One region of the Mesorhizobium sp. CO1-1-11 genome, then DNA from elsewhere that is predicted to be linked to it. Evidence: riboswitches for the same ligand, from Rfam matches in the RefSeq annotation. Region 1 holds a riboswitch; each other region holds the start of a gene.
What was found. Region 1 has a riboswitch for cobalamin ahead of bluB (5,6-dimethylbenzimidazole synthase). Riboswitches for the same ligand answer to the same signal wherever they lie in the genome.
Positions count from the first base shown of each region.

Region 2: linked by a shared signal. The riboswitch ahead of LB554_RS06435 (DUF1636 family protein) and the one ahead of bluB (5,6-dimethylbenzimidazole synthase) in region 1 are both predicted to bind cobalamin.
Region 3: linked by a shared signal. The riboswitch ahead of LB554_RS08180 (aromatic ring-hydroxylating oxygenase subunit alpha) and the one ahead of bluB (5,6-dimethylbenzimidazole synthase) in region 1 are both predicted to bind cobalamin.

Region 1 is NZ_JAIUHE010000028.1:16,374-26,818, forward strand. Features, by position in the region: gene LB554_RS26275 (DUF1344 domain-containing protein) at 1-92, opposite strand, end outside; gene aroC (chorismate synthase) at 276-1,391, shown strand; gene ribB (3,4-dihydroxy-2-butanone-4-phosphate synthase) at 1,485-2,585, shown strand; gene LB554_RS26290 (MFS transporter) at 2,605-3,825, opposite strand; gene LB554_RS26295 (TetR/AcrR family transcriptional regulator) at 3,946-4,554, shown strand; gene LB554_RS26300 (hypothetical protein) at 4,645-5,628, shown strand; partial or broken gene bluB (5,6-dimethylbenzimidazole synthase) at 5,745-6,419, opposite strand; cobalamin riboswitch at 6,422-6,604, opposite strand; gene LB554_RS26310 (histone deacetylase family protein) at 6,783-7,709, shown strand; gene LB554_RS26315 (exodeoxyribonuclease VII small subunit) at 7,713-7,964, shown strand; gene LB554_RS26320 (DUF2277 domain-containing protein) at 8,056-8,322, shown strand; gene LB554_RS26325 (pirin family protein) at 8,361-9,281, shown strand; gene dxs (1-deoxy-D-xylulose-5-phosphate synthase) at 9,357-10,445, shown strand, end outside.
Region 2 is NZ_JAIUHE010000004.1:236,059-246,503, forward strand. Features, by position in the region: gene cobG (precorrin-3B synthase) at 1-1,246, opposite strand, end outside; gene LB554_RS06425 (cobaltochelatase subunit CobN) at 1,243-4,767, opposite strand; gene cobW (cobalamin biosynthesis protein CobW) at 4,787-5,824, opposite strand; gene LB554_RS06435 (DUF1636 family protein) at 5,827-6,255, opposite strand; cobalamin riboswitch at 6,293-6,500, opposite strand; gene LB554_RS06440 (winged helix-turn-helix domain-containing protein) at 6,530-7,729, opposite strand; gene LB554_RS06445 (NADH-quinone oxidoreductase subunit A) at 8,065-8,430, shown strand; gene LB554_RS06450 (NuoB/complex I 20 kDa subunit family protein) at 8,421-9,002, shown strand; gene LB554_RS06455 (NADH-quinone oxidoreductase subunit C) at 9,007-9,609, shown strand; gene LB554_RS06460 (NADH-quinone oxidoreductase subunit D) at 9,609-10,445, shown strand, end outside.
Region 3 is NZ_JAIUHE010000006.1:6,732-17,176, reverse strand. Features, by position in the region: gene LB554_RS08185 (hybrid-cluster NAD(P)-dependent oxidoreductase) at 1-951, opposite strand, end outside; gene LB554_RS08180 (aromatic ring-hydroxylating oxygenase subunit alpha) at 1,029-2,276, opposite strand; cobalamin riboswitch at 2,389-2,591, opposite strand; gene LB554_RS08175 (DUF680 domain-containing protein) at 3,084-3,284, shown strand; gene LB554_RS08170 (DUF680 domain-containing protein) at 3,354-3,560, shown strand; gene LB554_RS08165 (DUF680 domain-containing protein) at 3,631-3,879, shown strand; gene LB554_RS08160 (ABC transporter ATP-binding protein) at 3,949-5,061, opposite strand; gene LB554_RS08155 (alpha-glucosidase) at 5,091-6,755, opposite strand; gene LB554_RS08150 (carbohydrate ABC transporter permease) at 6,760-7,914, opposite strand; gene LB554_RS08145 (carbohydrate ABC transporter permease) at 7,916-8,929, opposite strand; gene LB554_RS08140 (ABC transporter substrate-binding protein) at 9,103-10,445, opposite strand, start outside.

The DNA.
Region 1 (10,445 bases):
TCGATCTTCTTGATCAGGCCTTCGGTCTGCCCGGCAAAGGCGGCGGTGGAGAGCAGCAGCGTGGCGGCGACAGCGCCAATCAGGGTACGCATCATCGTCCTCTTTGGTCATTGCGCCGGCCTGGGTGGCGGCGGATCCTCAACGGCGAATGGAGGAGAGCAGAAACCAACCGAATGTGTCAAAACTAAATCCGTCGGATCACAGTTTGACCACTGTGGAAAACGCCAATAGAAGGCTGTCTTCAGCCGGTTTCGATGCCGGGCAGGGCACTTTCCATGTCTCACAACACGTTCGGTCATCTTTTCCGCGTCACCACCTGGGGCGAGAGCCATGGCGCGGCGCTCGGCTGCGTGGTCGATGGTTGTCCGCCGGGTATCCGTTTCACGCGCGATGAAATCCAGGCCGAACTCGACAAGCGCCGCCCGGGTCAGTCGCGCTTCGTCACGCAGCGCCGCGAGCCGGACGAGGTGAAGATCCTCTCAGGCTTCGTCCTCGACGAGGACGGCGCGACGATGATCACCACCGGCACGCCGGTGTCGATGCTGATCGAGAATGTCGATCAACGCTCGAAGGACTATGGCGAGATCGCCCGCCAGTTCCGGCCGGGCCATGCCGACTACACCTACGACGTCAAATACGGCATACGCGACTATCGCGGCGGTGGCCGCTCCTCGGCGCGCGAGACCGCTGCCAGGGTCGCTGCCGGCGCGCTCGCCCGCAAAGTGGTGCCGGGCATGGTGGTGCGCGGCGCGCTCGTGTCGATGGGCGAAAAGTCGATCGACCGCGCCAACTGGAACTGGAATCTCATCGGCGATGCCGAGAACCCGTTCTTCACGCCGGATCCGGCTTCGATTCCTGTTTTTACGCGGTATCTCGACGGTATCCGCAAGGCCGGTTCCTCGGTTGGCGCGGTGATCGAGATCGTCGCCGACGGTGTGCCTGCCGGCCTCGGCGCGCCGATCTACGCCAAGCTCGACCAGGACATCGCGTCCGGCTTGATGTCGATCAACGCCGTCAAGGGCGTCGAGATCGGCAATGGTTTCGAGGCCGCCCGCATCACCGGCGAACAGAATGCCGACGAGATGCGCATGGGCAATGACGGCAAGCCGGTGTTCCTGTCCAACAACGCCGGCGGCATCCTGGGCGGCATCTCGACGGGCCAGGCGATCGTCGCCCGTTTTGCGGTGAAGCCGACTTCGTCGATCCTGACGCCCCGGAAGTCGATCGACAAGGACGGCAACGACGTGGAGGTGATGACCAAGGGGCGCCACGATCCCTGCGTCGGCATCCGAGCCGTGCCGATCGGCGAGGCCATGGTTGCCTGCGCCATTGCCGACCACTATCTGCGGCATCGAGGACAGACGGGGAAGGGAATAGGCGGTAGGGAATAGGCAGTAGTCAGTGGTCAGCTGCCAGCCCGACCCTTTTATTCCCCTAACCCCTACTGCCCAGTCCCTATTCCCTGCGAGCGAAGCGAGCATTCCATGTCTTACGACCAGAAGAAGATTGTCGAAGCCATCCGCGCCTTCGAACGCGGCGAGATCGTCGTCGTCATGGACGATGACGGGCGCGAGAACGAGGGCGACCTGATCGTCGCCGCCGTCCATTGCACGCCGGAGAAGATGGCCTTCATCGTTCGCAACACGTCGGGTATCGTCTGCACGCCGATGCCGCGCGAGGAGGCTAAGCGGCTGAACCTCGCGCCGATGGTGGCCGACAATGATTCGGCCCACACCACCGCCTTCACCGTCAGCGTCGACTTCAAGCATGGCACGACGACAGGCATTTCGGCCGACGACCGCACGCTGACTGTGCGTAACCTCGCCAACGGCAATGTCGGTGCCTCCGATTTCGTCCGCCCTGGACACATCTTCCCGCTCATAGCGCGCGAGGGCGGCGTCTTGATGCGCTCGGGTCATACCGAGGCGGCGGTCGATTTGTGCAAGCTCGCCGGCCTGCCGCCGATCGGCGTGATCTCGGAACTGGTCAATGACGACGGCACCGTCAAGCGCGGCCCGCAGGTCGCGGCCTTCGCCGAGGAGCATGGCCTCAAGCAGGTATCGGTCGCCGACCTCATCGCTTACCGGCAGCGCAAGGAGACCCTGGTCGAGCGCGTCGCCTGCTCCGACATCGAGACGCTGGGTGGCAAGGCCCAGGTCTTCACCTACACGCTGCCCTGGGACACGATGCATCACGTCGCCATCGTCTTCGGCGACATCCGCGACGGCGAGGAGGTGCCGGTGCGGCTGCATTCGGAGGATGTGGTGACCGACGTGTTCGGCACCAGCCACCGGCTCGACGGCATCATGAAGGCGATGGGCGAGCGCAGGCGCGGCGTCATCGTCTATCTCAGGGAAGGCTCGGTCGGCGTCGCCCACCAGGAGCGCAACCGGCCGGCGCCAGGCGACCGCGAGGACCATGAAGAGGCGCGCCGGCGCGAGAGCGAATGGCGCGAGATCGGTCTCGGCGCCCAGATCCTGAAGGACCTCGGCATTTCCTCGATCAACCTGATTGCCTCGCGCGAGCGCCACTATGTCGGCCTCGAAGGCTTTGGCATCCACATCGCCAAGACCGAGATCATCTGAGCTCGACAAACCCTGCCTGTCACTCGGCCGGGATTGCCGCCTCGCATCGTTCCAACTCGCATTCGTGGGTGGCGAGGCTGCGCTGGCCGAGCAGCACCGTGATCAGCGCGATAGCGCCTGACGTCACCGAGACCCAGAATCCGTTCTGGGCGCCGAATGCATCCACCACGGCGCCGGCGGCGAAGGAGCCTAGCGCCATGCCGATGCCGATCCCGGTGGTTACCCAGGTGATGCCTTCGGTCAGCATCGCTTCCGGGACATGCCGCTCGATCAGGCCGAAGGCGGTGATGAAGGTCGGCGAGATCGCCACGCCACTGATGAAGACAGTCAGCGCGAGCGCTGGCACGGTGCTGGCGGTAAGCGGCAGCAGTGTGCCGAGCGCGACCAAGGCAACCGAGATGGCGAGCTGGCGCTGCAGCGGTGCTTTCAGGTTGAGCGCGCCGATGATGATGCCGAGCACGAAGGAGCCCAGCGCATAGACACCGATGACGAGACTGGCAGTGCCCGGCTGGCCGAGTTCCTTGGTGATCGCCACCGTGCTCACCTCCGTCGTCGCGAAGGTCGCGCCGATGAAGATCATGGCGAAGGTGATGATTTGAACCGGCCCCAGGCGGATTGCCGAGCGGCTGGAGCCATTGTCCACCGGCCGCACTTGCGGCTCGGTCGAACGCTGCAGAATGAAGGCTATCGAGCCCAAGGCGAGGAACAGCGTGCTGACGAGCACGCCCGCTTCCGGGAACAGCGCGGCGCTGAGGCCCACAGATAGCGATGCGCCGGCAATATAGACCAGTTCGTCCGCCGCCGACTCGAAGGCGAAGGCGGTGTTCATCTCGGACCGGCCCCGGAAAATCTCGGTCCAGCGCGCCCGCACCATGGCCGGCATGCTTGGCATCGCCGCGGCCAGCAGCGCCGACGCGAACAGCGTCCATACCGGCCAGCCTTGATTGGCCGATGCGATCAGGGCCGCGAATGCGAGCACGGAGATGATGGTGGTGGGTACGACAACCCGCGTCTGGCCGAGGCGGTCGACCAACCTCGATATTTGCGGCGCCAGGAAGGCATTGGCCAAGGCGAATGTCGCCGAAACCGCACCCGCCAGCCAGTATTCGCCACGCGTCTGCGACAGCATCGCCACGATGCCGATCGGCGCCATGGCGATCGGCAGGCGCGCCATGAAGCCGGCGGCGGCAAAGCCCGTGGCTCCGGGAGCGCGAAAGATTTCCGAATAGGGGTTTTGCATGATCCTGTTCCTCGACAAGGGGCGATTCGACAGTTACATACGAGACGTATAAGTGTTAAATAGAGCATACGTCGCGTATGTCAATTGGCATACGGAGCGTATGTAAGTAAGGCCAGAAGCATGCATCGACCGCGCAAGGAGATGATCGCCGAGACACGCGCCAAGCTGATCGCCGCGGCGCGCCAGGCTTTCGGCACCATCGGCTATGCCGAAGCGTCGATGGATGATTTCACCGCGTCGGCCGGGCTGACGCGCGGCGCCCTTTACCATCACTTCGGCGACAAGAAGGGACTGCTTGAGGCGGTTATCGCCGAAATCGACGCGGAAATGGCGGCCCGGGTGAATGAGGTCGCGTCGCGGGCGCCGACCCGCTGGCAGCATTTCGTCGACGAATGCACCACCTATATCGAAATGGCGCTGGAGCCGGAAATCCAGCGCATCATGTTCCGGGATGGTCCGGCTGTGCTGGGCGATCCGGCACTGTGGTCGAATGCCAATGCCTGCGTCGGTTCAATGACCGATCATCTGACAGCGCTGCAGCGGGAAGGGGTGGTCGTCCCCGGCGTCGACCCGGAGTCGGCAGCGCGGCTGATCAATGGGGCGAGCAGCCAGGCCGCGCAGCGCATCGCCAATTCGCAAGATCCCGAAACGACATCGAAGATGGTGGTGGCCGCGTTCAAGCAATTGCTCGAAGGCCTGCTGAAAAAGCCGGAAGCGCTTTCAAGATGAACCACCATGGCAGTCCCGCCACTGCCTGCAATTGACAATAGCCGGTTTGAGCGCATCCTCCGCAGCCATCTCTGAGGGGAGATTCGGGGCATGTGGGATTTCGATATCGGCAGGTCGGTGTCCATCATGATGCGGACCTGGCCTTTCATTGTCTTTCGCATGATCATCTATTTTGGGATCACCCTGGCCTACATCGTGGCCACCGGCACCGGCGCCTCCGTCGGCTATGGCGTCGGCCATATTTCCACCGATCCCGACGGACCATTGTCTTTTGCGATGTGGGGCGGCGTGGTCGGTTTCGGCATCGTCTCGATCGCCGTCTACTGGATCCGCGAATACATTCTCTACGTCGTCAAGGCGGGCCATATCGCCGTCATGGTGCATCTGATCGACGGCAATGATATTCCCCACGGCCAGAACCAGATCGCCTACGCGAAAGAGGTCGTGACCGAGCGTTTTGCCGAGGCCAACATCCTTTTCGTCGTCGACCAATTGGTCAAGGGCGCCATACGCGCCATCACCGGCCTGCTCGGCGGCATCGCGGCCTTCCTGCCCATTCCTGGCCTGAGCGGCCTGGTTTCGTTCCTCAACACGGTGATTCGCCTGTCGCTGACCTATGTCGACGAGATCATTCTCGGCTACAACATCCGCATCAGTTCGTCCTCGCCGTTCGAAACCGCGCGCCAAGGCGTTGTGCTCTACGCCCAGAACGGCAAGACCATGGTCAAGAATGCCGTCTGGCTAGGGGTCATCATGTGGGGCGTGTCGTTCGTGATTTTCCTGCTGATGCTGGCTCCGGCAGCCGCTATTCTTTACGTCATGCCCGGGCAGCTCGCCGGCTGGGCTTTCGTGCTGGCAATCGTCTTTGCCTGGGCTTTCAAGGCGGCCTTCATTGAGCCGTTCGCCATTGCCTGCCTGATGCAGGTCTATTTCAAGACCATCGAGGGTCAGGTGCCCGATGCCGCCTGGGACGCCAGGCTGGCCGAAGCCTCGTCGAAGTTCAGGGAACTCAAGGACAAGGCGCTCTCCACTTTCGGCGGTTCGCGCTGGGGCACTGCCGGCGCGACGAGCTGATCAACCGGCCTCGCCGGCGCACCGGCGACGGTGCCGAGGCGCGCCACTGCTGATTTGAGCGGCGCTTCGCCTTGCCCGCGAAAAGTCTCGCTCATGATAAGCTCGGGCAACGGCAGCCGCCGGCCCCAGCCGTGTGTTTCGAGCTCCGGCTTCGGTGCGAACTCGGAAACACGGCCGACGCAGAGATAGGCGATCGGTGTCACCTGGTCGGGAATGGCCAGCAAGCTTTTCAGCGCTTGCGCCTCGATGATGCTGACCCAGCCGACGCCAACGCCTTCGGCGCGTGCCGCCAGCCAGAAATTCTGCACCGCGCAGACCGTGCTGTAGAGATCCATCTCCGGATTGTGCCAGCGCCCCAGCGGCGAGCCTTTCGAGCGTTCGCGGTCGCAGGTGATGCAGATGTTGAGAGCGCTTTCGCAAATGCCTTCGAGCTTGAGCTTGCGGTAGAGCGCCTGCCGTTCTGCCTCGATTTCAGGCAGTTCCCGTTCTCGCGCGGCCAGGAACAGGTCGCGCACTTCCGCCCGCCGCGCGGCATCGCGAATGACGATGAAATTCCAAGGTTGCATGAAGCCGACCGACGGCGCGTGGTGGGCGGCAAGCAGCAGCCGCGCCAGCACCTCGTCGTCGATGGCCTCCGATGTAAAATGGCTGCGGACGTCGCGCCGCGTGAAGATGGCGCGGTAAACAGCGTCGCGCGCAATCTGGTCAAATCCATCGCCCATTGGAGTGGTCATAGCTTCCGGCATCGCTTGTCCCCTTGCGATTGCAATCGATGTCATCCGCCTGACCATGCGGATGACGATGCCTGCCAGGCCGGTCTTCTGGCTCGGGATCAACCCGCGTCCGGTGCCTTCCCGTCATCGACAGTGGCATTTACCGGCGCGGTCCCCCTCACAGCGTTGGGCACGCCACGGAGTTCAACCGTGTTCCCGATTCTCCCGCCAGGGCATTTGCAGCCAAGTGGAATCACTTGGCGTCGCAAAATGCGGCTAAAACAAACAGCCCGGCGGGCACCAGGCAGTGGTTGCGACCTTACGCCGAAGGGCCGGCGCCGCCAATGCCCGCAGCGACATGAATGGACGCAGGTTCGATTTTCCCCAGCGATCAAGCCGCAACGCATGGCCATCACGACGCCGGGGCACTAGATAGGGGGCATGGCCACCCGTCTCTACACGCACCCGATCTTTCTCGAACACATCACGCCGCCCGGTCACCCCGAGCGGCCCGACCGCCTGCGCGCCATCGAGCGCGTGCTCGACGACGAAGCTTTTGCCACGCTTGACCGCGTCGAGGCACCGCACGGCGACGAGGCGACCATCCTCTACGCGCATCCCGCCGATTTCGTCGCGCGTGTCCGCGCCGCCATCCCCGACGAAGGCATTGCCCGCATCGACGCCGACACCACCGCCAGCCCGAAAAGCTGGCAAGCGGTGATTACGGCGATCGGTGCCGCCAATGCTGCCGTCGACGACGTCTTTGCGGGCCGTGCCGACAACGTTTTCGTCGCCGCCCGTCCGCCCGGCCACCATGCCGAAAAGACCACGGCCATGGGCTTCTGCTTCTTCAACACGGCGGCAATCGCAGCGCGCCATGCGCAGAAGAAGCACGGCGCCGAGCGTGTCGCGGTCGTCGACTGGGACGTGCACCACGGCAACGGCACGCAGGATATTTTTTGGGACGATCCCTCGGTGCTCTATTGCTCGACGCACCAGATGCCGCTTTATCCCGGCACGGGCGCGAAGAGTGAGACCGGCGCCGGCAACATCGTCAATGCGCCGCTGGCGCCTCGGACGGGCAGCGAGGTGTTTCGCGATGCGTTCCTGTCGCGCGTGCTGCCGGCACTCGACAATTTCGCGCCGGATCTGATTATCATTTCGGCCGGCTTCGATGCGCACCATCGCGACCCGCTGGCGGAAATCAATCTGACCGAGGACGATTTCGACTGGGCGACCGGCCAGCTGATGCAGCGCGCCGCACGCCACGGCGGCAACCGGCTCGTCAGCCTGCTCGAGGGCGGCTACGATCTGCAGGGATTGGCATTTTCGGTCGCCGCCCATGTCGGGCGACTGATGAAAGGATGAATGATGACCGGTGAGATCAACGAAGACGTCAAGGCGATGAGCTTCGAACAGGCACTCGACGCACTGGAGAAGATCGTCGACGATCTAGAGCGTGGCGACGTGCCGCTCGACCAGTCGATCCGGATTTACGAGCGCGGCGAGGCGCTGAAGGTCCATTGCGACCGGCTGCTGAAGGCCGCCGAGGACAAGGTCGAGAAGATCAGGCTGTCGCGCGACGGCAAGCCGGTTGGAACCGAGCCGCTCGACGCGGACTGAGGTCCGGAGCAGCCTACCGGTTTTTGGACACGATCATCATTGAGGATACAGTTCGTCCCGATTGAAACGGACAAGAGGAGATACGGAAGCGATGTGCAGAAACATCAAGACCCTGTTCAATTTTGATCCGCCGGCAACCAACGACGAAGTCCGCGACGCGGCACTGCAGTTTGTCCGCAAGCTGAGCGGCACGACGCGGCCTTCTGCCAAGAACCAGCATGCGTTCGATCATGCCGTCGAAGCCATCGCGGCATCCGCACGCGAATTGCTCGATTCCCTCGAAACCCACCAGCATCCGCGCAATCGCGAAGAGGTGGCAGCCAAATTAAAAGCAAAAGCGGCGATCCGGTTCGCCTGATATGCCCAAGCGCCACTGACCGCTGACGAGGAGAGTTCATGAGCTTCTTCCCCGGCAAAGACCCTGAGGCCGGCGATGCCTTCGCCAGCGACCAGATCGAGCTGATGGTTATCCCTAACGCCAAGGACATTGGCGGTTTCGAGGTGCGTCGCGCCTTGCCGACCGCCAAGCGGCGCCTGGTCGGGCCGTTCATCTTCTTCGATCGAATGGGTCCCGCGATCATGCGCGCCGGCCAGGCGCTCGATGTCCGTCCCCACCCGCATATCGGCCTGTCGACCGTGACCTATCTGTTCGACGGCAAGATCAGGCACCGCGATTCGCTCGGCACCGAGATGGTCATCCAACCCGGCGACGTGAACCTGATGACGGCCGGTCGCGGCATCGTCCACTCCGAGCGCACGCCGCAGGAATTGCGCGGCGCGCCGATGTCGATCTCCGGCCTGCAGACCTGGTTGGCTCTGCCGGACGGCAAGGAAGAGGTGGCACCGGTGTTCGAGAACACCGCGGCGCTGCGGCTTCCTGAAATCGACGCCGAAGGCGTCAGCGGCCGGGTCGTCATCGGCGATTTCCAGGGTTTGCGGTCTCCGGTGCGGGCCGATTCCGAGACACTCTATGCAGATTTGCGGCTGGCGCCCGGCGCCAGCGTCAAAATCCCGGCCGATGCCGAGGAGCGCGCCATCTACACGCTGGAGGGCGAGGTCTCGATTTCGGGTGATGCGTTCCCAGCGGAACGGCTGCTGGTATTCCGGCCCGGCGACGAGATCGTCATATCGTCATCGACCGGTGCGCATTTCATGCTGTTCGGCGGCGCCTCGCTTGGTTCGAAGCGCTACATCTGGTGGAATTTCGTTTCCTCGTCCAAGGAGCGCATCGAGCAGGCCAAGCAGGAATGGAAGACTGGCCGCTTCGATATCGTTCCTGGCGATGAGAAAGAATTCATACCGCTGCCGGAAGGCTGAGAAGATCGGTGAGGCGCTGACCGTCCGCGTCAGCGACACGCATTTACTTTCGCCGGCCGGCGGCCTATCCCGCCGATGAACAGAAAGTCTGGGCCCAACGTGAACGCAACGCCGCATACGCCGCTTCTCGATAGGGTTCGCGTCCCGGCCGACCTGCGCACGCTGGCCGAGAGCGACTTGCCGCAACTGGCATCAGAGCTTCGCCTCGAACTGATCGACGCGGTGTCGCGCACCGGCGGCCATCTCGGTGCCGGCCTTGGCGTGGTCGAACTGACGGTGGCGCTGCATTATGTCTTCAACACACCCGATGACCGGCTGATCTGGGATGTCGGCCACCAGGCCTATCCGCACAAGATACTGACCGGCCGTCGCGACCGCATCCGCACCTTGCGCCAGGAAGGCGGGTTGTCGGGCTTCACCCGCCGAGCCGAGAGCGAATACGACCCGTTCGGCGCCGCCCACTCCTCGACATCGATATCGGCCGGCCTCGGCATGGCCGCCGCCCGCGACCTCTCAGGCGGGCGCAACAATGTCATCTCCGTCATCGGCGACGGCGCCATGTCGGCCGGCATGGCTTATGAGGCGATGAACAATGCCGGCGCGCTCGATGCGCGCCTCATCGTCATCCTCAACGACAATGACATGTCGATCGCCCCGCCAACCGGCGCCATGAGCGCCTATCTGGCGCGTCTGGCTTCCGGCAAGGCCTATGTCGGCCTGCGCGACTTCGGCAAGAAGCTGACCTCCTATCTCGGCAAGCGAGCCGATCGAGCCATCACCCGCGCGGTCGAGCATGCGCGCGGTTACGTCACCGGCGGCACCTTGTTCGAGGAACTCGGCTTCTATCACATCGGCCCGATTGACGGTCACAATCTGGAGCATCTCATCCCGGTCCTGAAAAACGTCCGTGACAACGGCAAGGGTCCGGTGCTGATCCATGTCGTCACCCAGAAGGGCAAGGGCTACGCGCCGGCGGAAGCGGCCGCCGACAAGTATCATGGCGTCAACAAATTCGACGTCATCACCGGCGCACAGGCCAAGGCGCCGGCCAATGCACCGGCCTACACCAAGGTGTTTGCCGAAAGCCTGATCCAGGAGGGCCGCGAGGACGACCGCATCGTCGCCGTCACCGCCGCCATGCCGGGCGGCACCGGCCTCGACCTG
Region 2 (10,445 bases), on a different contig from region 1:
TCATCGCCGCGACGCGGCTGAAGCCGCGCGCGGCGTCATAACCCGGCCTGTAGCCGGCAGGAAGGGCCTTTGCCGTCGCGTTCACGACAAGTCCGGCTCCATTTTCGCCGCCGACAATTGTGAGTGCTGCCGGGCCGGGATGCGCACAGCCCTTGGCGCAGCCGGAGACGTGCAGCGTGAAATCGAGGATGTCGGCGTTTTCGGTGGCGATCGCCTCGGCGATGTCGCGGGTCGCGATCCGGCCGGAGGCGCAGGCCGGGGTGCCGGGGCAAGCCGCGATGCGCGTGCGCGGGTCGGTGGGAGAGGTGACGAAGCCGAGGGTGGCGGCGGTATCTTGAAGGGATTGATTGGCTTCCGCCGGCTGGCCGAGGAAAAGCAAGGCGCGGCCGGGGGCGAGGCGGATCTCTGACGTGCCGAGAGCAAGAGCTTTTTGCGCGAGGCCGATGATCTTGTCCGCCGGCATGCTGCCGTAGGGGAGGCCGATGCCGAAGGTGAAAATGTCGCCGGCTAAGGAGAAAAGGCCGATAGGCTTGCGCGAGGCGCCTCCCTCAGAGGGGGGCGCCGTAGAGTGCCAACCTCCGAGAGAGGCCAACTGCCGCTCCGACAAATCCCGTGTGTGTGCGTCCCGACCCTTCTCAGCGACCATCCGAAGCGCCGCGACAGCAATGTCGCGCGCCGCATCTTCGCCAGCCGTCGCAAGTCGCTTCTCACTTTGGCGGTCACCGGCAACTGATATGGCCCAAAGGGTGCCAGCGCTGACCCCAACCGCCTTCAGCCTGACATCGGCCGTCACCGCATCCAGAGTCAGCTGCCCGCCGCCGTCGACGACCACCGAAACCTTCGGCCCCAGCCTTGGTGCCAGTCCGGCATCTTCGATCGCCGCCATGATCCGCTCAGCCATCGCCCGGGGATCCGCAATCTCGTGTGGGTCGATACCCGCCAGCGGGCCGGTCTCGACCGGTACGCCGGTGCGCACCGCGATGCCCAGCGCATCGACCTCCGCCGCCAGCAACGCGGCACTTTCGGTTGTCAGGCCGCGGATCTGCAGGCTGCCGCGGGCCGTCACTTCCATGATGCCGTTGCCGTGCCGCGAGACGGACTCAGCCAGGGCGATCAAGAGCTTCGGGGACAACCCTCCGGAAGATGGGCCTCCAGCGACCGGGTTGAGCCGCACCAGCAGGCCGTCGCCTGTCTGCATCGGTGCGGACAGAGCAGGGCAGGCGCCACGGCGCGAGAAGGCGTTCATGCCGCGACCCCGAGCGCGTTAGCCTCGGCGATCAGCGCGGCCAGATCGTCGTCGATGGAATTGCGCAAGGGATGCCAGAGGCCGCGCCGGCGCGCCGACAAGAAGCGCTCGGCAATGACTTTGGCGGCTGCGGGATTTTCGCGCAGGATGAAGGCGCGGACGTCCGCGTCGCCAAGATAGGCGTCGTGCACAGCCTCGATCAGCGCGCCTGAAATCGCATGGGTGGTCTCGGCAAAGCCGACCAGCCGGTCGACGGTTTCGGCGAATTCGGAGGCGCCGCGCGGACCGTGGCGCATCTGGCCCGATATGAAACGTGAATTCACGGCACGGGCGCGCACCACGCGTGACACCGCTTCGCCGACCGATCGCGGTTTCGGCTTTCGCGGATCGGTCGTATCGAGCACGATGACGTCGGCGTTCCTGCCAAGTGTGGCCAAGGCGGCCGAGAAGCCGCCGATGAAGGCGACGTCGGCGGAGCCTTCGAGAATGTCGCGGCCGGGGTCGTCGCCGGTGTGGACGAGAAGATCGGCCTCGGCGATGCGGTCTTCAAACGCTCCAGGTGCCGAGACGCCTTCGCCGCCGGCACCGCCATAGGCATGCGAGGTCGCGTCGAGATAGGCGCGGCCGATCTCTTCGCGCGCCGTCCAGTCGCCGCTCGACAGCATGTCCTCGACGCCGGCGCCGTACGTGCCGGGCGAAGTGCCGAAGATCCGTGGGCTGACCTTGCCGTCGGCGCGGGTTTTGGCGGCGAGCGGGTTTTCCGAATCGTCCTCGTCGCGCGCGGCGACGGCCTTGGCGGCGGCGTCGATCAGCGCGATCTGGGTCGGGAACATGTCGCGGAACAGACCTGATATACGCCAGGTGACGTCGACACGCGGGCGGCCGAGCGCGGCCGGGGGCAGCACCTCGATGCCGGTGATGCGGCCGGTGGCAGTGTCCCATTGCGGCCGGCAGCCCATCAAGGCCAGCCCCTGCGCGATCTCCTCGCCGCCGGTGCGCAGCGAAGCCGAGCCCCAGAGATCGAGCACCAGCGAACGCGGCCAGTCGCCATGCGACTGCATGTAGCCGCGCACCACTTCTTCCGCCGCGGCTTTGCCAAGATCATATGCGGTCGGCGTCGGCATGGTGCGCGGATCCGAGGTGAACAAGTTGCGGCCGGTGGGCAAAACATCGGAGCGCCCGCGCGCGGGTGCGCCGGCCGGGCCCGCCTTGACGTGACGGCCATCGAGCGCGGCGAGCAGGGAGGCCTTCTCGGCGTCCGCGCTTTGCCGGCGCATGGAGTCTGGTTCGTCGTTTGGGGCGCGGCCGTAGATGTGCAGCCCGTCCTTGATGGCGAAATCCTTGAGGTCGCAGAGCCAGGCGTCGATGCGGCGCAGCGCTTCGTCGGGCGCGTCGGTCTTGGCGACGCCGGCCTCCGAGGCAAGGCCGGTCTTTTGCGCGGTTTCTACAATCAGCCTGGCGAGCCGGTCGCGGCGACGGCGGTCGAGCCCGTCGGCCTGGGCGTATTCGTCGACCAGCCGTTCGAGCTTGTGCTGGTCCTCGTCCAGCCCGGCGCCTGCCAGCGGCGGCGGCAAATGGCCAAGCGTGACGGCGGCGATGCGCCGTTTGGCCTGCGCTGCTTCGCCGGGGTTGGAGACGATGAAGGGATAGATGACGGGTAATGCGCCGGTGACGATCTCGGGAAAGCAGGTTTGCGACAGCGCGACGGTCTTGCCGGGCAGCCATTCCAGCGTGCCGTGGGCGCCGACATGGACGAGAGCGTGAACCCCGAGCGATTTGCGCAGCCACAGGCCAAAGGCGATCAGGGCATGGCGCGGGGGGAGGGTCGGATCGTGGTAGTCGGCGCGACGGTCGGCCGAGCGGCCCCGGTCGGGGGCGAGTGCCACGGTGACATTGCCGAAATGCGCGGCGCGGAAGGGGAAGCTGGCGGCTGGCGCTTGAGCGCCCCCCTCTGTCCTGCCGGACATCTCCCCCTCAAGGGGGGAGATTGGCAGTTCGGAGGCCGTCGTTCCCTCAGCAATGTTGGTGGTTGGCGAAAGCCGCGACGAAAGTTCAATTTCCCCCCTAGAGGGGGAGATGTCCGGCAGGACAGAGGGGGGCGCCTCGCGAAGACCTGTCTCGCTTTCCGCTCTGCCCCAAGCAGCCTCTACAGCGGCAGTTGCAGACGTCGGTAACTCCGTCGAAAAGGAGTTATAGTCTGCCAGCCTCAGCCCATCACTGCCCCGCTCCAGCAAATCCAGCAATTCACGCGGCGTTTGCGGAATCCCGTCAACGGCATAGCCCTGTTCGCTCAAGTCGTGCAGCATGGCCAGCACGCTGGACGGCACGTCCAGCCCGACCGCATAGCCTGTGCGGCCGGGGGCACTGGGATAATCGGGAATCAGGATCGCGAGCTTGCGCTCCTCCCGTCTTGTCTCCCGCAGCCGGATGAAAGCCGCGACTCGACCCGCCACTTGCTCCACCCGATCCAGTTCCGGGCGGTTCGCCAACGCACGATGGCCAAGCGCCGGATCGATATCGCTCTCGGCCTTAAAGGAAATGGCGCCGGCGAGGATGCGGCCGTCAAGTTCGGGCAGCACGACATGCATGGCAAGGTCGGCGGGCGCCAGGCCGCGCTGGTTTTTTTCCCAGATGTCGCGGCGCGTGGTGGCAACGATGACCTGGAAGACGGGCACGCCGGCGCGGTCGAACAAGGTTTCGACGCCGGGTTCGGCGCCGGAAGCGAAAGCGGTCGCGGTGACGATCGCGGCGGGTTTCAGCGATGCGATGGCATTTTCGACGAACGCCAGCGACACCGGATCCTTCAGACTGGAAACGAAGATCGGCACCGGAGCCAATCCCCTGGAGCGCAAAGCCTCGGCCAGCGCATCGATCGGGGCGACATCGGCGGCAAGCAGCATCGATCGGTAGAAGAGAATCGGGATGATGGGTGTGCCGGCATTTGAACCGGCCGGCTCCTCCGCGACCCCCAATCCAGCCTGATAGTAACCGGCCTTCGGCACGCTGACCGGACTGGCGACGGGTGTGTCCTGTCCGGCCAATCTCGCCAGCATCCGCACCAGCGTGCTCATATTGGCCGGGCCGCCCTCGCGGAAATAGCCGAGCAGGCCGTCCAGTTCGGCGCGCGGCAGCGTCGAGGCTTCGATCAGCCTGAGATCCTCGTCATGGCTTTCACCGGGAAGCAGCGCCAGTTTGATGCCGCGTTCGCGGGCAATCACCGCCAGTTGGTCGCAGCCATAGCGCCACCAGTCGTAGCCGCCGAGGATGCGCACCAGGATGATTTTGGCGTGGCGGGCGACGCAGTCTATCCAGAGGTCGACGGACATGGGATGGCGCAGGTCGCGCAGTGCGGCCAGCCGCATCGAGGGCAGGCGACCGGCATCGGCCTTCCACGCCGCAGCCAGTCCGGCGAGATCGCTGTCGGTGAAGGACAGGGCCACGATATCCGCCGGCGCCTGCCTGAGGTCGACGGGCTCGGCGAGATCGTCGAGCGAGGCGGAGGTCGTGGTGAGGATGTGCATCGCGGCCCGGGCCTGAAAATCAGCCGGCGAGGATACGTTCGATCGCCGGGCGGTTCAGCCCCTTGAGGCCAATGACGACGAGGCGCGAGCGGCGGTCGTCCCCGGCGGTCCAGGCGCGGTCGTAGTAATGATTGACGCGCGGGCCGACGGCCTGCAGCAGGAGCCGCATCGGTTTGCCGCCGACCTCGACGAAGCCTTTCACGCGCAGCACGTTTTCCTGTTCGGCGGCCGCGGCGACGCGCTTTGCCAGCTCGTCGGGATTGGCGATCGAGGGAATGTCGACGATGAACGTGTCGAAGTCGTCATGCTCGTGATCGAATGCGCCGTCATGGTGGGACTTGCGGTTCTCGATGTCGTCCTCGACGGCGAGACCGAGCCCGAGCAGCACCGAGGGATCGACCTTGCCATGAGACGTCGGCACGATCTTCACGGCGCGGGCGGAGTGTTCGTTGACGATGGCCTTGGCGCGGGCTGAACCGGCGGCGTCCATCTGGTCGCTCTTCGACAGGATGATCAGGTCGGCGCAGGCGATCTGATCCTCGAACACTTCCTCGACCGGATCGTCATGGTCGAGGCTCTCGTCCTGCGCGCGCTGCGCCTGCAGGGCGTCCATGTCATTGGCGACGCGGCCTTCCGCCAGTGCGGGACCGTCGACCACGGCGATGACGCCATCGACCGTTACGCGGCTCTTCACCGTCGGCCACTGGAAAGCCTGGACCAGCGGTTTGGGCAGAGCGAGGCCCGAGGTTTCGATCAGGATATGGTCGACCTTCGGCGTCAGCGACAGGATCCTGTCGAGCGCCGGCACAAAATCGTCGGCCACGGTGCAGCAGATGCAGCCATTGGCCAGTTCGACGATGTTTTCCTCTGGGCAGGTGTCGATGCCGCATCCCTTGAGGATCTCGCCGTCGATGCCGATGTCGCCGAACTCGTTGACGATGATGGCGATCCGCTTGCCGCCGGCGTTTTCCAGGAGATGGCGGACCAGCGTCGTCTTGCCGGCGCCGAGGAAGCCGGTGACGACGGTGCAGGGAACGCGGGACAGAGATGTTGTCATGATCAATCTTTCAGCATGTCGAGGGGAGGGATGCGGGCAATGAGGCCGCGCTTGAGGCTATCGGGTCTGCCTCGCCAGGGAATGAGGCCGTCGTTCGAGGTGGCGAAGAGTTTCGCGCCGGTGACGAGATCGGCGCCGCTGGTCGTGGTCAGATCGCCGAACACATAGCTCCAGCAGCCGTCGCGCAGGACCGCGGCGCTCAGCCGGCGCTTGCAATTGCCGAGGCATTCGACCGTGCGGATGCGAATCTTCTCGCCCGAGGCGGCTTGGCGCGTATCTTCGGCCAAAAGTTCGCCGGCCCGGGGATGGGCGTCGGAGCCGGTCTCGTCGCGACAGGAAGCGCAGACGATGACCGTGATGCCGGCCAGGGGATGATCCCCGCCGGACGAAATGTCGGTTGTTTCAGCCGAAAAACTGCTGTCGCGATCCACATCAGGCTCCTTGCCCGGAAAACCCGCCAGGCGATCGGATTCTTGCATTCCAGACGGCAGGTCTCCTGGCTCGCGGGTCATCGCCTTGGGTAGCCGCCTTCCCGGGACAATCCCAGTGGCTTTCGGCCTTGGCTCTTCGCTCACAGTTGCGGGGACAGCCGCGGATTTGGGATCTTCAATCCCGCACCGCATTCCCTCTTGGCTCCTCCCTTTGCCGAGAGGAGACCGTCTGGATGGGATTTAGGCTCTTGCGGGCAGCGGTGTCAACGCGAGCTTACGACACCGCGATGTCGGACAGCGCCGGGCCGAGGTCGCCGGCAGGCGTTATTTCCATGCGCTCGAGGCCAAGCCAGCCCTGCATCTGGTTCAATTCCTCGAAGAGCTGGGCTGCGGTTTCGGGCGGTGCGCCGGGCTCGGCGTAGGCGGCATGGACGCGCAGGACACTGGCCGGCCGGTCAGCCTTGAGGTCGACGCGCGCCACGATCCTGTCGCCGAGCAGGAAAGGCAGGACATAGTAGCCGTATTGGCGCTTGTCGGCCGGCGTGTAGATTTCGATGCGGTAATGGAAGTCGAACAGCCGCTCCGAGCGCGAACGCTCGAAGACGACCGGATCGAACGGCGCCAGCAGAGCGCGGGCCTCAATCTTGCGCGGGATACGGGCGTCCTTGTGAAGGTAAGCCGGCTTGTCCCAGCCCTCGACACGGACCGGCAGCAAGTCGCCGAGCTCGACCAGTTCCTCCAGCCGGCCTTTCATGTCGGCCGGCGAGAGTCGAAAATAATCGCGCAGGTCGCCTGATGTCGCCACGCCATGGGCACGGGCGGAAATGCGCAGCAATTCGCGGTGCGCGTCCTCAGGCGTCGGTACCGGCAGATCGAGGATCGCCTGCGGCAGCACGCGCTCCGGCAGGTCGTAAAAGCGCTCGAAGCCGCGCCGGTGCGCCGTGGTGATGCGCCCGGCCCAGAACAGCCATTCGAAGGCGTGCTTGGCATGGCTCCAACCCCACCAGCCACCGGAGCCTTTCTGGCCTTCGAGCGCCGAAGCGGCGATCGGCCCGCGCGCGACGACCTCGCGGTAGATCTCTTCTATATAGGCGGCGTGCTCGCGGCCCCATTTGGCCAGCCCCAGATACATTTCATCGCCTTGCTCGGCGCGCTGCATGCGCCAGCGCATCAGTGGGTAGGTCTCGACCGGCAGGAACGAGGCTTCATGCGCCCAATATTCGAAGACGGTGCGCTTGCGCGTTACGGCGGCGTTGTCGAGCAAAGCGAGGGGATAGGGGCCGAGACGCGAATAGAGCGGCATGTAATGAGCGCGCACCACCGCACTGACGGAATCGATCTGCAACAGGCCGGTGCGGGACAGAACGCGGGCGAAATGGCGGCGGTCCGGCGTGCCGGCGGGGCGGGGATCGAGAAATCCCTGGGCGGCGAGGGCGATGCGCCGGGCGGCGGCAAGCGAGATCTTTTCCTTCATGCGTATGCGTCCCTGATGGACCTGTCTGGCGTCATTGCCCGGCGTGATTCCCGTCCATGCTAGCAGGGTTTTGGCGGCAACCCTGTCAGGAGACAAAAGTGGAGTGAAAAGCGAAGGGAATCAAACAGGAGCGGATGGGACCAGTTTCTCCCGGAATGCCGTCCAGCTCGGTGTTTTGAACAATGTTTGACTTGCTTCGCTGGAAGTGCTGCGCTAACCCTCGCCGCGTTGCAGCATAGGCCCCTTAAAACGGTTCAGCGGTTAATCTGTCACGCTTCCGCATTAAGGTTCGGTGCTGTAGTCAAAGTGGATTGGCGCCAACGGAAAGCCGCTGCATGAACGCACTTCTCAGTTCGTACCTGCCCATCGTCCTGTTTATCGGCGTGGCACTGGTCGTCGGCCTGGCGCTGCTGGCGGCTCCGTTCCTGGTGGCGTATCGCAACCCCGATCCCGAAAAGCTTTCCGCCTACGAGTGCGGTTTCAACTCGTTCGACGATGCCCGCATGAAATTCGACATCCGCTTCTACCTGGTGTCGATCCTGTTCATTATATTCGACCTGGAAGTTGCCTTCCTCTTCCCCTGGGCAGTGTCCTTCTCGAAGATCGGCATGCTCGGTTTCTGGTCAATGATGGTGTTTTTGGCAGTGCTGACCATCGGCTTTGCCTATGAATGGAAAAAAGGAGCGCTGGAATGGGATTGAACGACAGTTCAGGCACCCTCGTCGCGCCGAAGCCCAAAGGTATTATCGATCCCAACACCGGCAGGCCGGTGGGGGAGGACGATCCCTTCTTCCTCGAAATCAACAATGAGCTTGCCGACAAGGGTTTTCTGGTCACCTCGACCGAGGCGCTGATCACCTGGGCGCGCAGCGGCTCGCTGATGTTCATGACCTTCGGTCTGGCTTGCTGCGCGGTCGAGATGATCCACACCTCGATGCCGCGCTACGATTCGGAGCGGTTCGGTGTCGCGCCGCGCGCGTCTCCGCGCCAGTCCGACATCATGATCGTCGCCGGCACGCTGACCAACAAGATGGCGCCGGCGCTGCGCAAGGTCTACGACCAGATGCCGGAGCCGCGCTACGTCATCTCGATGGGCTCCTGCGCCAATGGCGGCGGCTACTATCACTATTCCTATTCGGTGGTACGCGGCTGCGACCGCGTCGTGCCGGTCGACATCTATGTGCCCGGCTGCCCGCCGAGCGCCGAAGCCCTGCTCTATGGCATTCTTCTGCTGCAGAAGAAGATCCGCCGCACCGGCACGATCGAACGGTAAATCCATGGCCGCCTCCTTAAGCGAACTGTCGACCTATCTCGGCGAGAAGCTGCCTGGCCGCTTCGGCGATGCGGTATTCGCCTATGGCGAGCTCACCGTTCACGTCGAGCCTCAAAACCTGATCGAGGTGATGACCTTCCTGCGCGACGATGCGCGCTGCCAGTTCATCTCGATCATCGATGTCTGCGGTGCCGACTATCCGTCGCGGGCCAAGCGCTTCGACGTCGTCTATCACCTGCTTTCGCCGAAGCAGAATGTGCGCATTCGCATCAAGGTGCAGGCCGACGAGGAGACGATGGTGCCTTCGATCACCGGCGTCTATCCCGGCGCCGACTGGTTCGAGCGCGAAACCTACGATCTCTATGGCGTGCTGTTTTCGGGCCACCCGGACCTGCGCCGCCTGCTGACCGACTACGGTTTCGAAGGCCATCCGCTGCGCAAGGATTTCCCGCTCACCGGTTTCGTCGAAGTGCGTTACGACGACGAAGCCAAGCGCGTCATCTACGAGCCTGTGGAACTGAAGCAGGAATTCCGCAATTTCGATTTTCTGTCCCCATGGGAAGGCACGGATTACGTGCTGCCAGGGGATGAGAAGGCAAAGCAGTAATGGCTGAAACCTCCGTCCGCAACTTTAACATCAACTTCGGACCTCAACACCCTGCCGCGCACGGCGTTTTGCGCCTCGTGCTGGAGTTGGACGGCGAAGTCGTCGACCGCGTCGATCCGCATATCGGGCTCTTGCATCGCGGTACGGAGAAGCTGATCGAAGCAAAAACCTATCTGCAGGCGCTGCCTTATCTCGACCGGCTCGATTATTGCGCGCCGATGAACCAGGAGCACGCCTTCGCGCTGGCCGCCGAGCGCCTGCTCGGCATCGAGGTGCCGAGGCGCGGCCAGCTGATCCGCGTGCTCTATTGCGAAATCGGCCGTATCATGTCGCACATCCTCAATGTGACGACGCAAGCCATGGACGTCGGCGCGCTGACGCCGCCGCTGTGGGGCTTCGTCGAGCGCGAAAAGCTGATGGTGTTCTATGAGCGAGCCTCGGGCTCGCGCATGCATGCGGCCTATTTCCGTCCGGGCGGCGTCCACCAAGACCTGCCGCGCCAGCTGGTCGAGGACATCGGCAAGTGGATCGACCCTTTCCTGAAATCGCTCGACGATCTCGACAGGCTGCTCACCGGCAACCGCATTTTCAAGCAGCGCAATGTCGACATCGGCATCGTCTCGCTGGCCGACGCCTGGGCCTGGGGCTTTTCGGGCGTCATGGTCCGAGGTTCGGGCTCGCCGTGGGACCTGCGCAAGTCGCAGCCCTATGAATGCTATTCGGAAATGGATTTCGACATCCCTATCGGCAAGAATGGTGACTGTTTCGACCGCTACCTCGTGCGCATGGAAGAAATGCGCCAGTCGGCACGGATCATGCGCCAGTGCATCGATCTC
Region 3 (10,445 bases), on a different contig from region 1:
TTCGCAGGCGGCCGGTATTCGCACACCCGAGGCGCGCGCCGTCTGCAGCACGGTCTGGCCGGCGACACAGTCGGCGTCGACATCCGAAAGCGCGAAGCGGATCGGCGTCGCGGCTTCGACGCAAATCGCCGCGTCGTCTTCAGCCGGCGAGGCAAACGGCTCCGGGATTTCCTCCGCCGCCGGCGCGGCAAAGCTCTCCTGATGGTATTTTGCCATGTCGAACCCGGCGGCCTCCAGCATGCCGCGCACGGCGCGCATGAAAGGGTCGGGGCCGCAGCAGAAGATTTCGCGTTCGCGGAAATCGGGCGCCAGGAGCGGCAGCCGGATGGCGTCGATGCGGCCCATATGGCCGTACCAGCCCTCGCGGCTCGACCGCTCCTCGATCATGAAGCCGAGCGACAGGCCCGGCATATGGCCGCCGAGCAGTTCGAGTTCCTTGCGAAAGATGATCTCTTCCGGGCGCCGCGCGCAATTGACGAAGCCGACATCGGTCCATGGCGCGCAGTCGTTCAGCCAGCGCAGCATCGACATCATCGGCGTCACGCCCGAACCGGCCGAGATGAACAGGTATTTCGCCGCCGGGTGGCTGTGCAGCGAAAAGTCGCCGCCCGGTCCATAGGCCTTGACGTGGGAGCCGGGCGTCAGGTGATCGAACATCCAGCGTGTGCCGACGCTGCCCGCTTGCGCCTTCACCGTCACCGCGATCGAGAATGGCCGTGACGGCGATGATGACAGCGTGTAGGTGCGCATCAGCGGGCCGTCCGGTGTCGGCAATTCCAGCGTCACGAACTGGCCCGGCTTGTAGCGGAACCAGGTCTGGTTGTCGGAGCGGAAGGTGAAGGTCTTGACGTCGGGCGCCTCGTCGCTGACGCCGGTTACTTCCAGCACCTGCAGCCTGTCGTTCCACGGCGCCATCTGGTCGAGGTGGCGATAGAGGCCAAGATCAGTCATGGCGTTCATCCCTGCATACCTTTCATTTTGGGCGTGTCGTGATCCCAAAGCCGCTGCACAGTTTTGGCCGACATGCGCTAGGCGACACTGCGCAGGGCAGGCCGGCCGTCTTCGGAAAGCCGTGGGCCGATAAAGCGCGCGTACCAGTCGACGAACTGGATGACGCCGCCCTCGTGCAGCTCCGAATAGGGACCGGGCTCGTAGGCCGGCGACAGGATGCCGAAGGCATTTTCCTCGACGATGCGGCGGTCCTGGTCGTTGGTCTCGGTCCAGACATGGGTGAGTTCGGCGAGATCGTAGTCGACGCCTTCCACGGCATCCTTGTGGACCAGCCATTTGGTCGTAACCGCTGTTTCCGTGGCGCTGACCGGCAGCACGCGGAACGTCACCGCATGATCCACGAGGATATGGTTCCAGGTTGTCGGGTAGTGATAGTGCATCAGCGTGCCGATCCGGTCGGCCGAGACGCTGTCGGACAGGTTCTTCTTCACCGCCCGCTTGCCGGTCATCGTGTAGCTCTGGGCATCGCGCAGCAGCGGCGCGCGGGTGGCGCGGTATTGTCCGGCCGGGTCGATGCGAAACTTGCTGGGCAGGCCAACAGCTTCGCACTTCGCCCAGTGGGCCAGCATCTCCGGATCGCTGTCGGCGCCTTGCACGCCGGTCACGGTCGGCGCTTCCGGGAAGGTCTTGCACAGCTCAGGATGGTTGCCCGCGCAATGGTAGCATTCGCGGTTGTTTTCCCAGACCAGCTTCCAGTTGCCCTTCTCGATGATCGTGCTCTCGAAGGCGATCTTGGCCTCGCTCAGCCGGTGCGGCTGGAGATAGGGCTCGATCATCGCCCGCATCGGCGCGAAGTCGGCGGGCTCCTTGGCCAGGCAGATGAAGACATAGCCGGCGACGCTTTCGCAGGCGACCGGCTTGAGCCCGAACTGGCTCTTGTCGAACCCATCGGCCATCTGGCGGGCGAACAGCAGCCGGCCGTCGAGTTCGTAGGTCCACTGGTGATAGGGACACACCAGTTTGGCGGCCATGCCCTTGTCGGTGTTGCAGACGCGGCTGCCGCGATGGCGGCAGGAATTGTGGAAAGCGTTGATCTTGCCCTGCTGATCGCGCACCAGCACGACCGGATAGTCGCCGATCTGCACGGTGATGAAGCTGCCCGGCTTGGGCAACTCGCAATCATGGCCGATGAACAGCCAGTCGCGATACCAGATCAGTTCCATGTCAAGCTTGAAGTAGTCCGGGTCGGTATAGAAGGGCTGTTCCAGCGAAAGGCCCTGTCTGCGGCCGTTCAAAAGCCTCAGCATGTCGTTGCGCGCGTCCATGTCCTGTCCTCATTTTCAAGGACTGAACTGGTGGTGATGGAGGAAGGACTGGGCGCAAGCCGGCGAAAGCCGGACAACACCATCCGCCCCTTGACCGCCCACCGCGATCAGTCGAGTTCTAGCGATCTCGGGCTGGTTTCCGGGCTCTGGAGTTGTCCTGGCGGACCATCGCGACACCTTCCCAAGCTTTCGCCCAGTGGTCTCCCGTTGCGACTTGAACTCCACCACCGTTGCGGGGGCAGCGCCGGAATCTGACCGGCTTCCCAATTCTCCGCTCCGTCGTCACGCAGCGGCACCTGAGATCGCTCGATCTAATCACGACAGGGTTTGCGACATCGGCACGAAAGCGACATCGCATCCATGCGGCGCGACACATACGCGGGATCGTCCCGGCGCGGTTGCAGCGGGGGAATCGCCTTTTCTCGCCAGGCGCGCGGGCACCGTTTTCGACCCTCAGCCGGGCCGGAAAAGGGTTAATGGTTTCGAAAAGTGACTATTAGCAGAGTCTAAAATCGAACCGAACGGTTCGTTTCTGTTGACGGTGCGTGCAGGACGGTGTGAACGCCCAGCCTTCCGACACAGTTGGTGATCGGGTCGTGATCTTAGACAACTATTTGATATCAAATGGAAAAATGAGACATGTAGAAGGCGTTGGTACAATTTCAAGTGGTGGAGTCATGGTCCACGCTGAACAACTTCGTGATTGGAAACGGCAAGGGGGCTCTCCCACATCGGGGCTGTCCGAACGACGCGATTTAATCCCAAGACACGCCGCTAGACGGACGGGAAAAATACTGGAGTACAAAAATGAAAAAGATCATTCTCACTGCCGCCGCCCTTCTGGCTATTTCCGGCAGCGCCTTCGCTAGCAGCGACCATTATGGTTCGAACGCCGCGACCCCCACGGCTACTGTCGACAGCTCCTACACCGCTTCGACCAAGAAGTCGGAGCCGGCTGCCCAGACGCCTGTGACGGGCGCCGACCACAACCTCTTCGGCAACAATTAATAGCCATCCCCGGCACGCGGCGGGTGACCCTGCCGCGCTGGTGGACCCTACAAATTCAGGAGTATTAAAATGAACAAGATCCTCATTGCTGCCGCTGCCGTTCTGGCTCTCTCCGGCAGCGCTTTCGCCGGCAGCGACAACTATGGTTCCAACGGCGCCAACCAGGCTGCTGCCGCTTCGACCGACAATTCGAACACCGCGTCGATCGGCAAGTCGGCTCCGGCCACCTCGGCGCCTGTCCAGCAGGGCAGCGACCGCAACCTCTTCGGCCATTAACGGCCATCCCACGGCCGGTGGGCTCTGGCCCGCCGGTCCGCGGGACTTCCAAAATTCAGGAGTACCTAAAATGAACAAGATCCTCATTGCCGCCGCCGCCGTTCTGGCCGTCTCCGGCAGCGCCTTCGCCGGCAGCGACAATTATGGCTCCAACGGCGTCAACCAGCCCACTGCTTCGTCGACTGTCAATGTCGATACGTCGCATACAGGTGCGATCCGCAACAGCGATTCGCCTGTCTACAAGCTGCTCAACTCGTCCGGCGACGTGCAGAAGCCGGTCCATCAGGGTGCCGATCGCAATCTCTTCGGCAACAACTAACCAGCCTGTGCAGACAAGAAGAGGGGGGGGCCTGGCCCGCCGCTCTTGTTCTTTACCGGACGGCCGTCTTCAGGCCGCCTTTGCTTCCGCTTCGTGGAGGGCAAAGGAGCGACCATCGGCATCGAAGATATGGAGATCGCCGGCATTGGCGGTCAGCCGCAGCGTCGAGCCGCGCTTGACCTCGACATTGCCCGGCAGCTTGGTCACCAGCGGCAGGTCGGCCCGGCCGATATCGACATAGACCAGCTGGACCTCGCCAAGCTGTTCGAGATAATCGACGGTCCCCTCGAACAGATAATCCGCACCGCTGGCGATCGCGAGATCTTCCGGCCGTACGCCGAAGCTGACCGCCGCTCCCTTTGCCGAAGCAGGTGTCGCGATCGGCACCGTCGCCTTGCGGCCGCCGACATGGCTGACGATGGTCGGATTGCCCGTCTTGTCGACCGTCGCCGGCAGGATGTTCATGGCCGGCGAGCCGATGAACTGGGCGACGAAGAGGTTGCCGGGGTTCTTGTAGAGTTCCATGGGCGTGCCGACCTGCTCGATGTGCCCGTCCTTCAGCACGACAATGCGGTCGGCCAGCGTCATCGCCTCGACCTGGTCGTGCGTGACGTAGATCATGGTCGTGTTGGGCATCGATTCCTTGAGCTTGGCGATCTCGATGCGCGTCGCAACGCGCAATGCGGCGTCAAGGTTCGACAGCGGTTCGTCGAACAGGAACACCTTCGGATTGCGCACGATGGCGCGGCCGATGGCGACGCGCTGCCGCTGGCCGCCCGACATCGCCTTGGGCAGACGGTCGAGATATTTGGTCAGCTGCAGGATCTCGGCGGCTTGCCGAACCCTTTTGTCGATCTCGGCCTTGCTTTCCCCACCGATCTTCATCGAGAAGGCCATGTTGTCGTAGACGGTCATGTGCGGGTAGAGGGCATAGGACTGGAACACCATGGCGATGCCGCGCTTCGAGGGTGGCACGTCGTTGACCACGTGGCCGTCGATCTTGAGTTCACCCGACGTGATTTCCTCGAGCCCGGCGATCGAGCGCAGCAAGGTCGACTTGCCGCAGCCCGACGGGCCGACGAAGACGATGAACTCGCCCGATTTGATGTCGAGGTCGATGCCGTGGAGAATGTTAAGATTGCCATAGGACTTCTTCACTTGTCTCAAATTGACATCGGCCATTGGTTTCCTCCAGTGATTCCTCGGATGTTTCAGCCTATGCGTCCGAACCAGGCGCCGTAGCCGCCGAGCTCGACCGACCCGGTGCTCGCCTGCCTGGAGAACCCGTGTCCCGGCAAAGGTTGCAGGGTTCGGCTGCCGAGGTCAACCTTCGCCGGCGTTGCGCCCAGATTGAAGACGCAGACGATCTCCTCATTGCCTGCCCGGCGGGTGAAGGCGACGGTGTCGCCCTGGCTTTCGATGAAGGCGATGTCCCCCTTGGCCAGTGCCGGATGAGCGCGGCGGAAGGCAAGAAAGCGCCGGTAATGCTCAAGCAGGGAGGTTTCGTCGCCTTGCTGCACGTTGACCGCCTGCGGCAGATGCTCGGCCGGCACCGGCAACCAGGGTTTTGCCTGGGAGAAGCCGCCATTCCTGGCATTGCCATCCCACACCATGGGCGTGCGGCAGCCGTCGCGGCCCTTGAATTCAGGCCAGAAACGGATGCCGTAGGGATCCTGCAGATCCTCGAAGCGCAGGTCGGCCTCGCCGAGGCCGAGTTCTTCGCCCTGGTAGATGCAGACCGAACCGCGCAGCGACATCAGCAATGCCGAGATGACCTTGAGATAGGCCGATGGGTCGGCCTCGTCGGCGGCCCAGCGCGAGGCCGGCCGCATCACGTCGTGGTTGGAAAACGCCCAGCACGACCAGCCATCGCTGGCCACCCGGCCAAAAGCTTCCAGCACCGAGCGGACCTTGGCGGCACTGATCTTTTCCGGCGCCAGGAAGTCGAAGGAATAGCACATGTGCACGCGCTTGCCGCCGGCGGTATAGGCGGCGACCACGTCCAGCCCGCGTTGCGAATCGCCGACTTCGCCGACCGCTGCGGTCGCCGTGTACTCGTCGAGCAGCGCGCGGAAGCGCTCGAGGAAGGCGAGGTTTTCCGGTCGGCTTTTGTCGTAGATATGGTCCTGATAGTTGTAGGGATTGACCGCCGGCGCCGTCTGGTCGTTGCGCTGTTCCGGCGGCAGCGGCGGGTTGTTTTCCAGCCCCTGGCTGTGGAAGTAAAAATTGATGGTGTCGAGGCGAAAGCCGTCGACGCCGCGTTCCAGCCAGAAGCGGGTGACGTCGAGCAGCGCGTCCTGGACTTCGCGGTTGTGGAAATTGAGGTCGGGCTGCTCGGCCAGGAAATTGTGCAGGTAGTATTGCTGGCGGCTGGTGTCCCATTGCCAGGCCGAGCCGCCAAAGATCGACAGCCAGTTGTTGGGCGGCGTGCCATCGGGTCTTGCATCCGCCCAGACATACCAGTCGGCCTTGGGATTGGTGCGGCTCGAGCGGCTTTCCTTGAACCAGGGGTGGATGTCGGCGGTATGCGACAGCACCTCGTCGATCATCACCTTGAGGCCCAGTCGGTGCGCCTCCGCCGTCAGCGCATCGAAATCCGCCAGCGTACCGAACATCGGGTCGACGTCACAATAATCCGAGACGTCATAGCCGAAATCCTTCATTGGCGATTTGAAGAAAGGCGAGATCCAGATGGCGTCCGCGCCAAGGGCGGCAATGTAGGGCAGCCTGCCGATGATGCCCTTGAGGTCGCCGATGCCGTCGCCATTGGAATCCTGATAGCTGCGCGGATAGATCTGGTAGATCACCGCGCCCCGCCACCAGTCGCGGTCGATGGCGGGGTCTAGTTTCGAAGTCGCCTTCAAAGCCGATTGCATGGTCTCAACCTCCTTTCACCGAGCCGGCCAGCAGCCCGCGGACGAAATAACGCTGCAGCGAGAAGAAGACGATCAGCGGCACGATGATGGTGATGAAGGCCGATGTCGTCAGGATCTCCCAGTTACCGCCACGCGAGCCAAGCAGAGCATTGAGCTTGGCCGTCAGCACGATCTGATCGGGCGCCGTTCCGAGGAAAACCATTGCCACCAGGAGATCGTTCCATACCCACAGGAATTGGAAGATGGCGAAAGAGGCAAGCACCGGGAAGGACAGCGGCAGCACGATCTTGACGAAGATCTCGAAATCGCTGGCGCCGTCGATGCGCGCCGATTCCATGATCTCGCGCGGCAGGCCGGCAATATAGCTTCGCAAGAGGTAGATGGCGAAGGGCAGTCCGAAGCCGGTATGCGCCAGCCAGATGCCGAGATAGGTCTTGGACGGCACGCCGAAGAACGTGCCGACGCCATTGTAGAGCTTCAGAAGTGGAATGAGCGACATCTGCAGCGGCACCACCAGCAGGCCGATGACGACGGCGATCAGTAGCGCGCGGCCTGGAAAGCGCATCCAGGCCAGTGCGTAAGCCGCAAAGGCCGCGATCAGGATCGGGATGACGGTCGCCGGGATGGTGACCGTTAGCGAATTCATGAAGGAGCGGCCGATGCCTTCGGAAAACAGCACGGTCTGATAATTGTCGGTGGTGAATTTCGGCGGCGCCGACGAAGCATAGTAGACGCGCTGGCCCCGGTCGCCCTCGAACGCCTTTGGCGAGGCCATGACGAAGCTGCCGTCGGCGTTGAGTTGCAGGGTCACGCCGTCACCGAGATCGGCTGATGTGCCGGCAGGATACTGCGTCGGTGCCGCCGCCTTGACGCCGAAGGCACTGATGCTGCGCTTGGCCCCGTCGCCGAAGATGTTGCCCTGGAGAACGAACTTGCCGTCCTTTTCTATTTGTGTGGAGGCGGCCGGTAGTCGGCCGGCTTCTGTCTGGCTGGAACTGGCGAAGGAATTCCACCAACCCGAGGCGATGATCTGGTCCTTGTCGCGCAGCGACGAAACGAGGATGCCGAGCGTCGGGATGGTCCAGATCACCACGAAGACGAGCACCGCGATATGGACGCCGAAACGGCTGGCGAAGGAATTTCCGGTCGCGACGGCCATCTCAGTGCCCTCCCGTCTCTTTGTTGGCCTGGCGGATGTTCCAGACCATGATCGGAATGACGGCAATCATGATGATGATGGCTATGGTCGCGCCGCGGCCGAAATCGCCGCCGCCGCGGAACATCCAGTCGAACATCAGATTGGCCAGCACCTGGCTGTTCCATTGACCGTTGGTCATGGTCAGAACGATGTCGAACACTTTCAGCACCAGGATGGTGATGGTGGTCCATACCACCGCGATGGTGCCCCAGATCTGCGGCACCATGATCTTCCAGAAGATCTGGAACGGGTTGGCGCCGTCTATGACCGCGGCTTCCAGTGTTTCTTCGGGGATGCCGCGTAGCGCCGAGGACAGGATGACCATGGCAAAGCCGGTCTGGATCCAGATCAGGATGACCATCAGGAAGAAGTTGTTCCAGAACGGCAGCGATATCCAGACCTGCGGCTGGCCGCCGAAATACTGGATGATGGCGTTGAGCAGGCCGATCTGGATCTGGCCCTGGCCACGATATTCGTAGATGAACTTCCAGATCACGCTGGCGCCGACGAAGGAGATGGCCAGCGGCAGGAAGATCAGGCTTTTGGCAATCGTTCCCCACCATATCTTGTCGGTGAGCACGGCGATGATCAGGCCGAGGAAGGTGCAGGCCGCCGGCACCACCGCCAGCCACAATATGTTGTTGCGGATGGCGTTTCGCAGATCCGGATCGCGCAGCGCCCATTCATAGTTGGCGAACCCCACGAAACTCGTGCCGCCGCGATCGAAGAAGGACAGCCACAGCGTCGCGATCACCGGATAGACCAGGTAGATGGTCAGGATGATCAGCGCCGGACCCACGAACAACCAGGGCCGCACCAATCCCTGCCGGCGCAGATTGTTGACGGCGGCCGCTCCGGACACTCCGCGCGCGGGGAAGATCAGGTCAAGCAGTTTGTTGGCGCCCCAGAAATAGGCGACGCAGCCGCCGACGCCGATGATGATGACGAATATTGCCGAGAAAATCTGAGCCGCCATGGGTCCCTCTCCCTGCGCGTGACCGGCCAGCGGTGCTGGCGACCGATGCGCCGACTTTCAGTTATTCGGAACAATCGAAATGCGAAGCTTCCGGCGTGCCCCGCCGGTCGGATCCGGGCCGTAGCCCGAATCCAGTAGCAAGATGAGGAAAGATCAGGTCGCGCCGGAGCGGCCTATTTGATGGCGTCCCAGCTCTTCTGGATGTCGGTGGCGACGTCCTGGGCGGACTTGCCGCCGACCAGGTCGATCATGCCAGTCCAGAACGAGCCGGCGCCGACCTTGCCGGGCATCAGGTCGGAGCCGTCGAAGCGCACCGTCGTGGCGCCGACCAGGATCTCGCCCTGCTTCTTCAGCGCATCGCTGCCATAGGCGTCCTTGTTGGCCCCCTTGAAGGGTGTGACGAAGCTCTTCTGTGCCATCCACAATTCATGCGCGAGCGGCATTTGCAGGAACTTGATGAATTCGCGCGATGCCTTGGAATCCTTGGTGATCATCACCAGCGTTCCGGCGACTTCCAGCGGCGTCCCGAGCTCCGGCTTGGAGCCGTAGGGCGGGTAGGGGAAGAAGTCCGCATCCTGGCCAAGCTTCACGCCTTCCGGGAAGAAGGAGGGGATGAACGATGCCTGATGGTGCATGTAGCACTTCGGCGGTACGGTGAAGAGGCCCTTCGGGCTGTCGCGGAAGTCGGTCGCCGCGACCGCCTTGGCGCCGCCGTCGACCATCTTGTCGTCGGTGGCGATCTTGCCGAAGATGTCGATGGCGTTGACCACGGCCGGGTCGTTGAACGGAATCTCGTTCTTCACCCACTTGTCGTAGACTTCGGGAGTCTGCGTGCGCAGCATGATGTCCTCGACCCAGTCGGTCGCCGGCCAGCCCGTCGCGCCGCCCGAACCAAGCCCGATGCACCACGGCTTGCCGCCATCGGCGATGATCTTCTTCTCGAGTTCGGCAAGTTCTTCCTGCGTCTTCGGCACCTTGTAGCCGGCTTCCTCGAAATTGTCGGGCGAGTACCAGACCAGGCCCTTCACGTCGATCTTGTAGGGAAAGGCATAGAAGCCTGGCTTGCCGTCCTTGCCGTTGTAAGTGCCGAGCTTGGCCCAGGAGTCGCCGGCGGCGTAATTCTCCTTGACCCAGGCTGCGACGTCGTTGCCGAGCGGGGTCAGCACGCCCTTGGAAGCGAGGTCCTGGATGAGGCCCGGCTGCGGCAGGACGGCGATGTTGGGCGGACTGCCGGCCTGGGTGTCGATGACGATCTGCTGCTCGTAATTCTCGGACGAGGAATATTTGACCTCTGCGCCGGTGGCTTCGGAGAAATAATCAAGTACTGACCGGACAAGCGTCTCGTCCTCGCCACGCCACGGTCCGAAAATGGTCAGGGTCTCGCCCTTGAGGTCGACTTTCTTGAGGTCCTCGTAATTCGCCCAGTTGAAGCGCTTGTCCTCGCCCGGCTTGAACTTCAGTTCGGCATGCGCGGGCGCGCTCAGGGCAAATGCGGCAGACGCAACACCCAGCAAAA